2 regions of the Mesorhizobium sp. WSM4850 genome follow, and region 2 is predicted to be linked to the other one. Evidence: predicted binding sites of a transcription regulator. Region 2 holds the regulator's gene; the other holds the start of a gene.
What was found. Region 2 encodes LexA, which represses DNA repair genes until DNA is damaged. Its sites were predicted from a motif close to TGTTCNNNNTGTGTTCNG; they were not measured.
Positions count from the first base shown of each region.

Region 1: the regulator LexA is predicted to act here: its motif matches at 5,246-5,263, upstream of parE (DNA topoisomerase IV subunit B).

Region 1 covers NZ_JBVVPV010000041.1:35,737-42,499, forward strand. The annotation lists gene AC0L2Z_RS28020 (DUF2336 domain-containing protein) at 1-250, shown strand, start outside; gene dapB (4-hydroxy-tetrahydrodipicolinate reductase) at 328-1,110, opposite strand; gene AC0L2Z_RS28030 (dienelactone hydrolase family protein) at 1,255-2,136, opposite strand; gene AC0L2Z_RS28035 (hypothetical protein) at 2,296-2,526, opposite strand; gene AC0L2Z_RS28040 (Imm8 family immunity protein) at 2,710-3,042, shown strand; gene parE (DNA topoisomerase IV subunit B) at 3,124-5,175, opposite strand; gene AC0L2Z_RS28050 (hypothetical protein) at 5,443-6,003, shown strand; gene AC0L2Z_RS28055 (GGDEF domain-containing protein) at 5,964-6,611, shown strand; gene gcvP (aminomethyl-transferring glycine dehydrogenase) at 6,683-6,763, opposite strand, start outside.
Region 2 covers NZ_JBVVPV010000032.1:68,655-75,417, reverse strand. The annotation lists gene gltX (glutamate--tRNA ligase) at 1-1,193, opposite strand, end outside; gene AC0L2Z_RS24880 (ComEC/Rec2 family competence protein) at 1,295-3,751, shown strand; gene lexA (transcriptional repressor LexA) at 3,745-4,482, opposite strand; gene AC0L2Z_RS24870 (molybdopterin molybdotransferase MoeA) at 4,587-5,792, opposite strand; gene moaC (cyclic pyranopterin monophosphate synthase MoaC) at 5,792-6,289, opposite strand; gene trpC (indole-3-glycerol phosphate synthase TrpC) at 6,356-6,763, opposite strand, start outside.

The DNA of each region.
Region 1 (6,763 bases), on a different contig from region 2:
GCAGGCGCTGCTCCGCAGCGCTGGCCTGGCCGCGGCCACGCACGCCATCATCCTGCGCGCGCTGAAGGTCTGGCGCGAGGTCGCCAATGGCAAGCGCCTCGCCGGCGTCCAGGAAGTCAGCTGGCTGATGCTGAAGGAATTGGGCGGGCAGTCCGCCGAAGGCGATCTCGCCGAATTGGTCAAATCGATCCACCTCGATGCGCTGCGCGAAAACGCGCGCGGTCACGCGCTGGCGATCGCTGCTGCCTAGTGGTGAAAATCTGACGGTTGATTCCCAAATCGAATTGCAGCAATGGGTGAAGAGCAGTCCTTGCGGCAGTTGCAAACTCAGCGGGAGATTGGCGACAACCCGAGAACGTCCTGCATGTCGTATTCGCCGGGTTCATGGTCTGAAACCCAGCGTGCGGCAGTCAACGCACCGCGCGCGAACATGCCGCGATCCAAAGCGGAATGCGACAATGTCAGAATCTCTTCGTCGGCGGCAAATACCACACTGTGCTCTCCAACGATGCCGCCGCCTCGCAATACGGAAAACCCGATTTCACCAAGCGCTCGCTCGCCAATAATACCATCGCGCCCGCGCCGTTCGACGGGAGCAAGCGGAACGCCCCGACCACTGGCCGCTGCTTCGCCTAGCATCAGCGCCGTTCCAGATGGTGCATCGATCTTCCGGCGATGGTGAGCTTCATGGACCTCGATATCCCAAACTTCAGCTGGGAAAGAGCGCGCGGCGCGCTCAACTAGGCCCACCAGCATGTTCACGCCAAGGGAGAAGTTGCCTGAACGCACGATCGCTATTTTACGTGCCGCCTCGGCGATCCGAGCGAGGTGAGTGTCCTCAAACCCTGTCGCGCCGATCACCATTGCTGGTCGACCCATCGCGGCGCACTTTTCTGCAAGCGCCGCCGATGCTTGGCCGGTCGTGAAATCCACGACGACATCCGCAGCGCGGAGCGCTGCGTCAACATCAATCAATCCGTCGACGACTTTTTCGGGGCGTCCGAAGCCTCCTACGAGCGAAAAGGCAGGTGCTGCGGCCACAGCAGCGAGTAATGCTCTGCCCATGTGGCCCTGCGCGCCAGCGACAGCGATTCTAATAGCAGGCACCAATGTTCTTCCCTTAGCAACATCCAGATTAAAATCGACGGTTTCGTATCGATTTTGTACCGTCGCAGAAGTGGCGCATCGGGACAACGTCTAAGGTCCGCAACGGGGTGATGGAAAGCGGCCTTGCGGCACAAGAGTCTGTCTGGATCAGCGTCCAAGCGTTTCACTCAGGAAAACGTGTGAATCCTGAAACGAGCGATTGGCGGCGAGTTCATTGTATTGCAGGAAGTGGCCGAAAGACGAGATGCCCGTTTTCAGGTTCTCGGCGTCGAATGCGTGCGGGGCGTCCGGGTAGACGATGAGTTTGACGGGGCTCCCTTTGCCGCTGCGTTGCTCCATCATTTTCCGGCAGGCCGCCGCCGGGGTCCAATCGTCGCGTTCGCCGACTAGGATCAAGGTCGGAACGGCCATCTCACCACTCGTTACCGAGCATGAGGGGTAGTAGGCAATCGCAGCTTGGAATTTCTGCTTCATAAGCGCTTCCGCAGCGCCAAGCTGGACGGCTTGCAGCACAGCGATTCCGCCAGCGGAGAACCCCATCAGCGCGACGCGTCGGGAGTCGACGAAGCCGAGCGTCGTGAGGAATTCCAAGGCGCCGTAGGCGTCGTTGACCCGAGCGGAAAACAGTCGGTTGCAGGTATGCCGGATGCCGCGCGTCGTGAAACTGTCGACGGCCAATACGACATACCCCCAGGACGACAATCTCCTTGACCAGGCCTCTCTTTCTCGGAGGCCAAGGCCGGCACAGCCGTGAAGCAGGACGACAGCCGGGAACGGTCCATCCCCCGCTGGGCGTCCCAGGAATCCTTGTATCGGCACGCCGGGAAAAATCATTGGTTCTTCGCCTCGCTGCCGCGCCATGCGCGTCTGAAACGGTGTCGGCTGGGATGTGGCGCTTTTGAACTTCACCAACTGGTCGGCATGCGAATGAAAAACTCCAAGACAACCAATGATACCGCACAAGAGTAGTCTGGCTGCCTTTCGAAGGAAGGCTGGTAGGCCAAAGGTCTCGATCCAGCGGGCGTGCATCTCGACTCCAGTCCCTCAGACTTCTTATCGACCGAGCTTATGCGCTGACCGGCAAGGTCGTCTCGCGTCCTTCCACATGGGTACAAGCGTCAGGTCTTCACCACTAGCTTGGGTTTGGTAGCCGCGATTGCGTTGCGTTGTAGGCGCAAAAAACTGCTACTATTTTAGGGCCATGCACGATTTTGCTTCGAAACGACTTAAGGTTCCGGCAGAGATCAAGCCGTTGATCGATGAGATCAGGCTTCGGTTGAGCCCCGATTCTATATGGCTGTTCGGCAGCCGAGCGCGGGGCGACAATCGACTCGACAGCGACTGGGAATTCTCGTTGCTTTGCCCGACGACGCCACGCCGGAACTGCTCGATCCGCTCGTCGGTTGGACGATTCTGCATGAAGTCGGAATTCCTGCCACAATCCTCTCGACCACGTCGAGTGAATTGGCGGCAAGCTGGGGTTCGCGGAATACGATCGCGTACGACGTTGCGCGGGACGGGCGCCAACTGGAAGTCTGACCCACCGGACCATGGCCAGTGCCCTTCGGTTGGCGAATGGGTGCATCACGGATGCACGCCTTCATGAGAGCACAGTACAAGGGTCACCGAATTCTAGACACCGATGCCGGGGCTTTTGCCCTCGATGCGTGGCACCCGCGCGATCCCACTGACTTCTCCGTCACTATTGCTTTCTATGCCGGTCCAGAAGGAGATAACAGCGCCGACGCATTTACAGCGACTGTCTGCTCTCCCAATTGGTTCCTTCGATCTCAGGGCGGTAAGGTATTTGCGGCGGAAAGTGTGATTTTCATGCCGCGTTTCGACTACGTCGAGCTCGAAAAGTTTCTCAGGGATCGTTGTGCTGCGCCGAGGGGGAAACTTGGCAGGCCATCGGCGCGCAACTCACCAGACTAGGGCGCTGGGAGTTCGACTATCGCCTTTGAAATTTCAAACTGAGACACTACCTGCCGTTGCGGTTCGCTGAGCCGAAGAAATTCAGATATCCAGCACTTCCGTCTCGGCGAATTCCGCGCGTTCCTGGATGAAGCGGAAGCGGGCTTCCGGCTTGGTGCCCATCAGCGCGTCGACCGCATCCTTGGTCGCCGCCTCGGCGTCGATCACATCGACCCTGAGCAGCGTGCGCTTTCTCGGGTCCATGGTGGTTTCCTTGAGCTGGGCGGCCATCATTTCGCCCAACCCCTTGAAGCGGCCGATTTCGACCTTGCCGCGCCCGGTGAACTCGGTGCGCAGAAGTTCTTCCTTATGCGCATCGTCGCGGGCATAGGCGACCTTGCCGCCCTGGCGGATCGAGTAGAGCGGCGGCACCGCCAGGTAGAGATGGCCGTCGCGGACCAGGCTCGGCATCTCCTGGTAGAAGAAGGTGATCAGCAGCGAAGCGATATGGGCGCCGTCGACGTCGGCGTCGGTCATGATGATGACCCGGTCGTAGCGCAGATCCTGATCGCGGTATTTTGACCGCGTGCCACAGCCAAGCGCCTGGATCAGGTCGGAAATCTGCTGGTTGGCAGCCAGCTTGTCGTTGCCGGCGCTGGCGACGTTGAGAATCTTGCCGCGTAGCGGCAGCACTGCCTGGCTGGCGCGGTCGCGCGCCTGTTTCGCCGAGCCGCCGGCCGAATCGCCCTCGACGATGAAGAGCTCGGCGCCGGCCGCGGCATTCTGCGTGCAGTCGGCGAGCTTGCCGGGCAGGCGCAGCTTGCGCACCGCGCTCTTGCGCGAGACTTCCTTTTCCTGGCGGCGGCGCACCCGCTCGTCAGCACGCGCGATCACCCATTCCAGCAGCTTCGAAGCTTCCTGCGGGTTGTCGGCCAGCCAGTGGTCGAAGGGGTCGCGGATCGCGGCCTCGACGATCCTGATCGCCTCGATCGTCGCCAGCCGGTCCTTGGTCTGGCCGACGAATTCCGGCTCGCGGATGAACACTGACAGCATGCCCGCCGCCGAGATCATGACGTCTTCCGAGGTGACGATCGAAGCGCGCTTGTTGCCGACCAGCTCGGCATAGGCGCGCAGGCCGCGCGTCAAGACGTTGCGGAAGCCAGCCTCATGGGTGCCGCCTTCGCCGGTCGGGATGGTGTTGCAGTAGGAGTTGAGGAACCCGTCGCCGCCGAACCAGGTCACCGCCCATTCGAGCGAGCCGTGGCCGCCTTGCCTGTCGCTTTTGCCGGCAAAGATTTCGCGGGTGACCTGGAATTCGTCGCCGAGCGAGGCTTTCAGATAATCCTTGAGGCCACCGGGAAAATGGAACTCGGCCTTGGCCGGCGTCGTGTCCTTCTCCTTGATCAGCGAGGGGTCGCAGGTCCAGCGGATCTCGACGCCACCGAACAGATAGGCTTTCGAGCGCGTCATCCGGTAGAGCCGCGCCGGCTCGAACGCCGCACCCTTGCCGAAGATCTGCTCGTCGGGATGGAAGCGTATCCTGGTGCCGCGGCGGTTATGCACCTCGCCGAGCTGCTCCAGACCGGTCACCGGAACGCCGCGCGAAAAGCGCTGGCGATAGAGCTGGCGGCCGCGCGCGACCTCGACCTCGAGATGGTCCGACAGCGCGTTGACGACGGAGACGCCGACGCCGTGCAGGCCGCCCGAGGTTTCGTAGACCTTGCTGTCGAACTTGCCGCCCGAATGCAGCGTCGTCATGATGACTTCGAGCGCCGGCTTCTTGAATTTCGGATGCGGATCGACCGGAATGCCGCGGCCATTGTCGGTCACCGCCAGGTATCCGTCGGCCGAAAGCTCGACATCGATGAAAGTCGCGTGGCCGGCGACCGCCTCGTCCATCGAATTGTCGATGACCTCGGCGAACAGATGGTGCATCGCCTTGTCGTCGGTGCCGCCGATATACATGCCGGGCCGCCGCCGCACCGGCTCCAGCCCTTCCAGAACCTCGATGTCGGCGGCACTGTAGCTCTCGCTGCCGTCGCGGGATGCCGGGCGCTTCGCCGCCTGCACCAGCGGGTCGGCCGGGCGCGCGGTGGCGCGAACCGGTTGCGGCTGCTTGTCCAAATTGCCGAAAAGATCGTTGCTGTCGTTCATGCTGGTCCTGGATTGCGATGCTGCGAATCACCACCCGATACTGCCACGCTTTTTGCGGGCAGGCGACGGAGGTTCCCGTTACGTTCGAGGATAGAGCCTCTTACTGCAAAACCATTCGACAACCAAGCGGCGGAAATGGGCCGAGGGCATCGACGCTTTGTAAACCTTGTCCGGAGGTTACGCCGGAAGGTTGGCCGAAAAAGGGTATTCGCGGATTGCTGCTGACCTAGAATGCGGCAGAACCCGAGAAGAGGCTGTCGCTTACGCATGTTGGATTACAGTTCGCTCCTGCTTGCGGCAGCGCTGTCGGGCACGTGCCTCAGCATCACCCTGTTTGCGATCTGGTGCACCGCGCCACAGGCACGCTTTGTGCTGACGGTGGCGTGCGGCATTCTCGTGCTCGTCCCACATGTGGTCTTCTTCTGGCACTATGCCAAGCATCCCAGCCCCTGGCTTTGCCAGATTGTACTTGCGCTTCTTAGCCTGGGCCTTCTGACCCTCTGCCTGTCGGCCATGCAGTATCTCGGCGTCCACGACTACAGGCGCGCCATCTTGCCGACCCTGGCTGCGATGGCGGTTTGCGCAGGCGCGACGTCGCTGGGCTTTGACGGCGTCGGCTTCATCGTCACCTACGCGACGGTAACGGCGCTGCTCTCGCTTATCGGGGTGATGTTCTGGATCAAAGGTGGTCATGATCGCCGGATATTGCTGGTCGTTTCGTTCCTGAGCGGCGTCTGTGCGCTGTCCTTCGACTTTGCGGCGCGGTCCTGCTGGTCAAGGGCCAATGGGTGCTCGGCGTTGCGCCCGACAACTGGGCCGAACGGTTGAATTCCGCCGTGGCGGTCGCCTGCATGACGGGGCTCGGCGCATTGACGCTCTCCCTGCACCATTTGCAGGCGCAGATCGAACTGAAGGCCGAGACCATGACCGACCCATTGACCGGGCTGATGAACCGGCGGGCGTTGACGGCATTCTACGGCGAGCGGATTTTCGGCCCGTTCATGTCCGTCGCCATGTTCGACCTCGATCATTTCAAGAAGACGAACGATGTATTCGGTCATCCGGTCGGCGATCAGGTTCTGCGCCGCTTCGCCGCTGTTGTCAGAAAATACTCCAGGACCGGCGTCGACGCCTTCCGGCTGGGCGGCGAGGAATTCGTCCTCGTCATGTCGCGGATGACTGAAGAGAAGGCTTACGACATTGCGAGCAAGATCAGCGTCGCCTTCGGCACGGAAGTCGTCGCCACCCAGCTTGGTCCGTTGCGCAGCACAGTCAGTGGCGGCATCGGCTTTGGCGGGACGGATGGCACCAGTCTCGACAATGTGCTGGCCGAAGCCGACGCCGCACTCTATGCGGCAAAGCGCGCCGGGCGAAATCGCGTCGTCGCCCAGAACAAGGCGAGCAAGGCCGACGCGCCGGCCTTGCGTTCTGCCTGATTGAGGCTTCTATCTTCTTGTTAGACCATGATCTTGTCCGAAAACCGGATTCCACTTTTCGGGATCATGGTCTACTCCGCCGCCCCCAGATATTCCGACAGCGGCGGGCAGGAGCAGACGAGGTTGCGGTCGCCGGCGACATTGTCGATGCG
Region 2 (6,763 bases):
ATCTCGCGCGCCTCGCCGCCGAGCAGCGCCGCCGCCTTCTCGTCGATCGGCAGCGGCCGCTCGGCAAACAGGAAGGCGGCACCGTCGACCAGCTCGACCAGCGTCTTGGCGCGCTCCTTCAAGCCGGGCAGGGCGGCCAGCAACTGCGCCTTGCGTGTGTCGTCGAGGCGCGCTGCGATCGCCGGGCCGCCTTCGAGATAGGGCAAGGTGTTGATGAAGATATCGAGCAATTCGGGCTCGTTCATGCGCCGCATATGCACGCCGCTCAGCGCCTCGAGCTTGGCGAAGTCGAAGCGGGCGGCCCCCTTGTTGACATCGCCGATGTCGAACCACGCAATCATGTCGGTGATCGATATGACCTCGTCGTCGCCGTGGCTCCAGCCGAGCCGCGCCAGGTAGTTGAGCAGTGCCTCGGGCAGATAGCCCATGGCGCGATAGGCTTCAACGCCGAGGGCGCCGTGCCGCTTCGACAGCTTGGCGCCGTCGGCGCCATGGATCAGCGGGATATGCGCCATTGACGGCACCTCCCAGCCCAAGGCTCGATAGATCACCATTTGGCGGGCGGCATTGGTCAGATGGTCGTCGCCGCGGATGATGTGGGTGATGCCCATGTCGTGGTCGTCGACGACGACGGCATGCATATAGGTCGGGTTGCCGTCCGAGCGCAGGATGATGAAATCGTCGAGGTCCTTGTTGGGGAAGCGGACTTCGCCCTGCACGCGGTCATGTACCACCGTCTCGCCTTCGGCCGGCGCCTTGATGCGGATCGCGCCCCTGGCGCCAACCGGTGCCTCTGACGGGTCGCGGTCGCGCCAGCGGCCGTCATAGCGGGGAGGCAAGCCCTTGGCCCGCGCACTCTCGCGCATCGCCTCCAGCTCGGCCGGCGTCGCATAGCAGTAATAGGCTTTGCCGAGGCGCACCAGCTCCTCGGCAACCGCGCGGTGGCGCGGCGCGCGCTCGAACTGGGATACCGGTTCGCCGTCCCAGGTGAGGCCGAGCCAGGAGAGCCCATCGAGGATGGCAGCGGTTGCCGCATCGGTCGAACGCTCGCGATCGGTGTCCTCGATGCGCAGCAGCATCTTGCCGCCAGTGTGTTTCGCATACAGCCAATTGAACAGCGCCGTGCGCGCCCCGCCAATATGCAGGAATCCGGTGGGCGAAGGGGCAAAACGGGTGACGACCTTGTCGGACATGGAACTCCTGGGCAAGCGCAGAAAACGGATGTGGTGCGCGGACTTTCGCGCGTCGCGCGTTCATGTAGCATAGGAGGTCAAGGGCGCAAGGGGCGAACCCTATGGCTGGACCAGGCCGCGGCGTGGACGAGAGCGAGGGCGCGACCGCAAGCGTCAGCGAACGATCGCTGTTTGCCGACGTTCCTCGCACTGAGTCGCTACCCGTTTCGCTGCCTGCGTCGCCGCTGAGCATCCAACCTCTTTCGCCGGATCGCCCGGCGCCGATACCGGCTTCAGCACCCGGCCCTGTCATTCGTTTTCGCCGACAGCTCAGCCATCTTTCACCATCCGGTGTCCGCAACAGCGTGGCCGCGGCAGCCGGCCTGGAACTCGACCGGGGCGTCGCCTTCCTGCTGGTGCCGGTTTTCCTGGCATGCGGGGTGATCGTCTATTTTTCGCTTGCCGTCGAACCGGACTTTGCCCAGCCCATCGCCGTCGTGGTCCTTACGGCATTGTGTGCGGCCGTCACGCGCTCACGCCGCAAAACGCACCTGTGCTTCATGGCAGCGTTGCTGTGCGCGCTTGGTGTGCTCGCCGCCAAGGTTGAAACCTGGCGCGCCGGAACGAAGATGCTCGGTTCGGAAATCCAGACCCGGCTGACCGGCCGTGTCGTCAGGCTCGACCAGATGGCGAACGGCCGGATCAGGCTGACCATCGATGTGATGTCGACCGCCCGGCCGACACTGCGTTATGCACCCGAACGTGTCAGGGTGTCGGCACGCAAGATTCCCGCTGAGATGACCGCAGGCTCGGTGGCAACCGGCTATGTGAGGCTTCTGCCTCCGACTGGCCCGGTCAGACCGGACAGCTTTGACTTTTCCTTTGACAGCTATTTCGCCGGTATCGGTGCCAGTGGCTTTTTCCTCGGCAGTCCAAAGATCGTCGTCTCCGAAGATGCACCGTTAACCGCACGCCTTTCTTCGTCGATCGAGAAGGCGCGCGAATCCATCGCCGACCATATCAGGGACAGCATCGGTGGTGCCGAGGGGGAGATTGCCGCTGCGCTGATCGTCGGCGTGCGTGCCGGCATCCCCGAAGAGATAAACGAATCGATGCGGCGCACCGGCATCTACCACATCATCTCCATTTCCGGCCTGCATATGGCGCTTGTCGCCGGCACCGTCATGGGATTGCTGCGCGGCGCCTTTGCGCTGTTTCCCGACTTTTCGTCGCGCCGGCCGGTCAAAAAATATGCGGCTGCTGCCGCACTCGTCTCCATCGCTGCCTATCTGATCTTTTCCGGTATCGTGGTCGCGGCTGAACGCAGCTTCATCATGCTGGCGGTAATGCTTGTCGCCGTGCTGTTCGACCGGGCGGCACTCACCATGCGCAACCTGGCGATTTCGGCCATCGCCGTTATCGTCGTGTCGCCGCACGAGGTGGTCGGCGCAAGCTTCCAGATGTCGTTCGCCGCGACTGCGGCTCTCGTGGGCGCCTATGCCGGTTGGTCCGACTATCGTGCCGACAAGGCCAAGGCGCCGCGACAGCGACGGTCACCGGTCGCTTTCGTCACGCGCAAGCTCGTCGCCGGGGCAGGCACCATCGCAATGACCTCCATCATTGCCGGCAGCGCCACCGCGCTCTTCGCCATCTGGCACTTCCAGCGCGTCTCGCCGCTCAGCCTGTTCGCCAATCTGGCCGTCATGCCGATCGTCACGATCGTCATGTTCCTGGCGGTCCTCAGCGCCTTGGCAATGCCTTTCGGCCTCGACGGCCCTTTCCTCTACATGATGGGCAAGGGCCTGACGGCGATGATTGCAATTTCGGGATGGATCTCGGAGCGTTCGCCCGTCGATGCAGTCGGCCTGATTTCGTTGCAATCGGTTCTGCTGGTGACGGTCGCCTTAGTCATCGCCACGATGGCGACGACATGGCTGCGGCTTGCGGCACTTCCCTTTGCGCTCGCCGGCCTGCTGACGATTTCCGAGACGCGCATCCCCGACGTGCTGATCTCGGAGGATGCGCATCTGGTGGCGCTGCCGATCGGCGGCGGCGAACTTGCCGTCAACCGGATGCGTTCGAACGAATTCACCACCGACAACTGGAAACATGCGCTGGTTTCAACAACGATCGTCGAGCCGGAGACATTCGAAAAAGGAGATGTGCGGTTCGACATCGCCGATCCGGCCGACCTGCCGCCGGGAGCGCCTTTCACCTGCACTGCCGGCCTGTGCCTGGCCCGGCATCCGTCCGGCGCGCTCATCGCGCTCGCCGACAACCGCAAAACCGCGCGGCCGGCCTGTGCCTTTGCGGATTTGATCGTCATCGACGATGCCACAGCCTATTACAAACCCTGCCGCAACCCGCTGGTTCTCGTCGTCACCAAACGGCAGCTCGCTCGCATGGGCAGTGCCGCCGTCTTCTTCGATCCGCTATCGGCGACAACGCGCGCAGAAATCCGTTTTGCCGTCAGACAGCCATATAGGCCCTGGCATGAGCAGCGGCGATTTTCGCGCGAGGCGAGGGGCCTGCCGCCATACCGCAGGGCCGAGAAACCCAGGAAGCCCGCCGTTCAGTAACGCCGGATCAATCCGACGAGCTTGCCCTGCACCTTGACCCGGTCCGGCCCGAAGATGCGCGTCTCGTAGGCCGGATTGGCGGCTTCCAGTGCGATAGAGGCACCTTTGCGGCGAAATCGCTTCAGCGTCGCTTCCTCCTCGTCGACCAGAGCGACAATGATCTCGCCAGGCTGGGCGGTGTCGGCGTTGCGGATGATGACCGTGTCGCCGTCGAAGATGCCGGCCTCGATCATCGAATCACCCTTGACCTCCAGCGCGTAGTGCGTGCCGCCGGTGATCATGTCCGGTGGCACCGAGATCGAATGCGTCTGGTGCTGGATGGCGTCGATCGGCACACCGGCAGCGATGCGGCCCATCACCGGTATGGAGACGGTGGCAACGACGTCGTCGTCATTGCCGGCAGCACGCATGCGCGAAGGCGCTGGCTTGATCTGGCGTCCGAGGCCGCCCTGGCCAAGGGAGCCTTGAATGACGCTCGGCGAGAATTTGCGCGCCGCATTGAGGCCCGGCGCGATCGAATCGGGCAGGCGCAGCACCTCCAGCGCGCGGGCGCGGTTGGGCAGGCGGCGAATGAAACCGCGTTCCTCCAGCGCCGTGATCAGCCGGTGGATCCCCGATTTGGAGGCGAGGTCGAGCGCTTCCTTCATCTCGTCGAACGAGGGCGGAATGCCGCTTTCCTTCAGCCGTTCGTGGATGAACATCAGCAGTTCATGTTGTTTGCGTGTCAGCATCGCGACCCCCAACAGAATCAGAAAAACAAACCCAGAACAAACACTATCTGTTCCAGTTGTGTTCCGCAACCATTTAAAGTTTAATGAATGTGTTGACGTTTTGTTCAGCGTAGCATCAGCACGCTGCAGGCGGCGCCCGCTGCGGCTGCGGGAGCGAATGGCTCGCGCACGACCAGTCCGTTGGCGTCGGCCAGCATTCTGAGCATCGAGGAATCCTGGATACTGAACGGCGTTGCCTCAAGCGTGCCAGCTTCTTCCTTCACCACCGCGCGTACATAGTCCTGCCTGAGATCGTTAGCCGGCATGGCGGCGCCGAGCCGCGCCTGACGCATGTCCTGGCGGAAGGCGCGGCCGCCGAGCCGCGCCAGCAGCGGCTTCAGAAAGAGCTGCGTGCAGACCAGGCTGGCCACCGGATTGCCAGGCAGGCCGATGCAGCGGATGGCGCCCAGCCGCCCGAACATCAGTGGCTTGCCGGGCCGCATGGCGATTTTCCAGAAATCGAGCGCCATGCCTTCGCCGGTCAGCACGTCATGGACGAGGTCATGGTCGCCGACCGAGGCGCCGCCCAGCGTGACGATGACGTCCGCGCCTGCGGCGACGGCTTTTGTCACCAGCGCGGCGATCGCGTCCTTGCGGTCGGCGGCGATGCCGAGATCGAGGGCGCTGGCGCCGACCGAGCGGGCCGCGGCGGCGACGCCATAGGCATTGGAGGAGATGATCTGGCCGGGGCCAAGGTCGCTGCCCGGCGGCAGCAATTCGTCGCCGGTGGCGATGATGGCGACCAGCGGCCGTTTCACCACGCGGACCTGCTGGTGGTTGGCCGACGCCGCCAGCGACAATGCCGCCGGATCAAACAGGCGGCCTTTCTCCAGCAGCATGTCGCCCTGCGAGAAATCGAGCCCGAGGCGGCGGATGTTGCGGCCTTCAACCGTCGGCGCGGTCACTTCGACCATGCCGCCGCCGAGGTCGCGGACATTCTCCTGGATGACGATGGTGTCGGCGCCTCCGGGAAGCGGCGCGCCGGTGAAGATGCGCACGGCCTGCGCCGGGCCGACTGTCCCGGCAAAGCCGCGTCCGGCCGGCGCCATGCCGATCACCGAAAGTCTCGCGGGCACGGAGGCGACATCGTCGGCCCGCACGGCATAGCCGTCCATGGCCGACGCGTTGAATGGCGGCTGGGTGCGGAGCGCGATGAGCGGCTCCGCCAGCACGCGGTCGGCGGCATCCATCAGGGCGACGCTTTCAGCCTGCAAGGGCGCAGCATCCGCAAGCAGGTGCTCGAGCGCCTCGGCGACCGCAAGCAGCGCCATTATTGGCCTGCCCCCTGGGCATCCGCCTTGTAGTCGCCGGATTTGCCGCCGGTCTTTTCCACCAGCCTGATGCCGGAGATGGCCATGCCGCGATCGACCGCCTTGGCCATATCATAGATGGTCAGGCAGGCGACCGAGACGGCGGTCAGCGCTTCCATCTCGACGCCGGTCTTGCCGGTGACGCGGGCCAGCGCCGTGACCTTCAGGCCGGGCAGCTTCGCGTCAGGTTCGATGTCTACCGATATCTTGGTCAACAGCAGCGGATGGCAGAGCGGGATCAGCTCATGCGTCCTCTTGGCCGCCATGATGCCGGCGATGCGCGCCGTACCCAGCACGTCGCCCTTCCTGGCATCGCCGTCGAGAATCATTTTCAGCGTTTCGGGCCGCATCGAGACAAGACCTTCGGCGATTGCCGTGCGGGTCGTCTCCGCCTTGTCGCCGACATCGACCATATTGGCTTCGCCTTCTGCGCCAAGATGGGTGAGGGCGGCCGACATCGTCAGGTCACCCTGGAGCGACGTGCGTCCGTTTGGACGCACAAACTACACTCTGACGCTTTGTATCTATGCATCATGCTCTCCGAACATCGATTCCGATTTTCGGGCAGATGCATTGGCGGGCGCGTTGCCCGTCAAAAGCAGGTGCGTCGCAGTGGCCACGTCCAGTTGCCGCATCAGGCTCTCGCCGACGAGGAAAGTGCCAATGTCGCTCCGTTCCAGCCTGCGGCAGTCCTGGTGCGAGAAAATACCGCTCTCGCTGACCAGCAGCCGGTCGGCCGGCACCATCGCCGCGAGCCGCTCCGATGTCTCGATGCTGGTTTCGAATGTCCGGAGATTGCGGTTGTTGATGCCGATCAGCCGCGACGACAGTTTCAGCGCGCGTTCCGTCTCGGCCTCGTCATGCACCTCGACCAGCGCGTCCATGCCGAGCTCGAAAGCCGTCGTTTCGAGTTCCCTGGCCACGGCGTCATC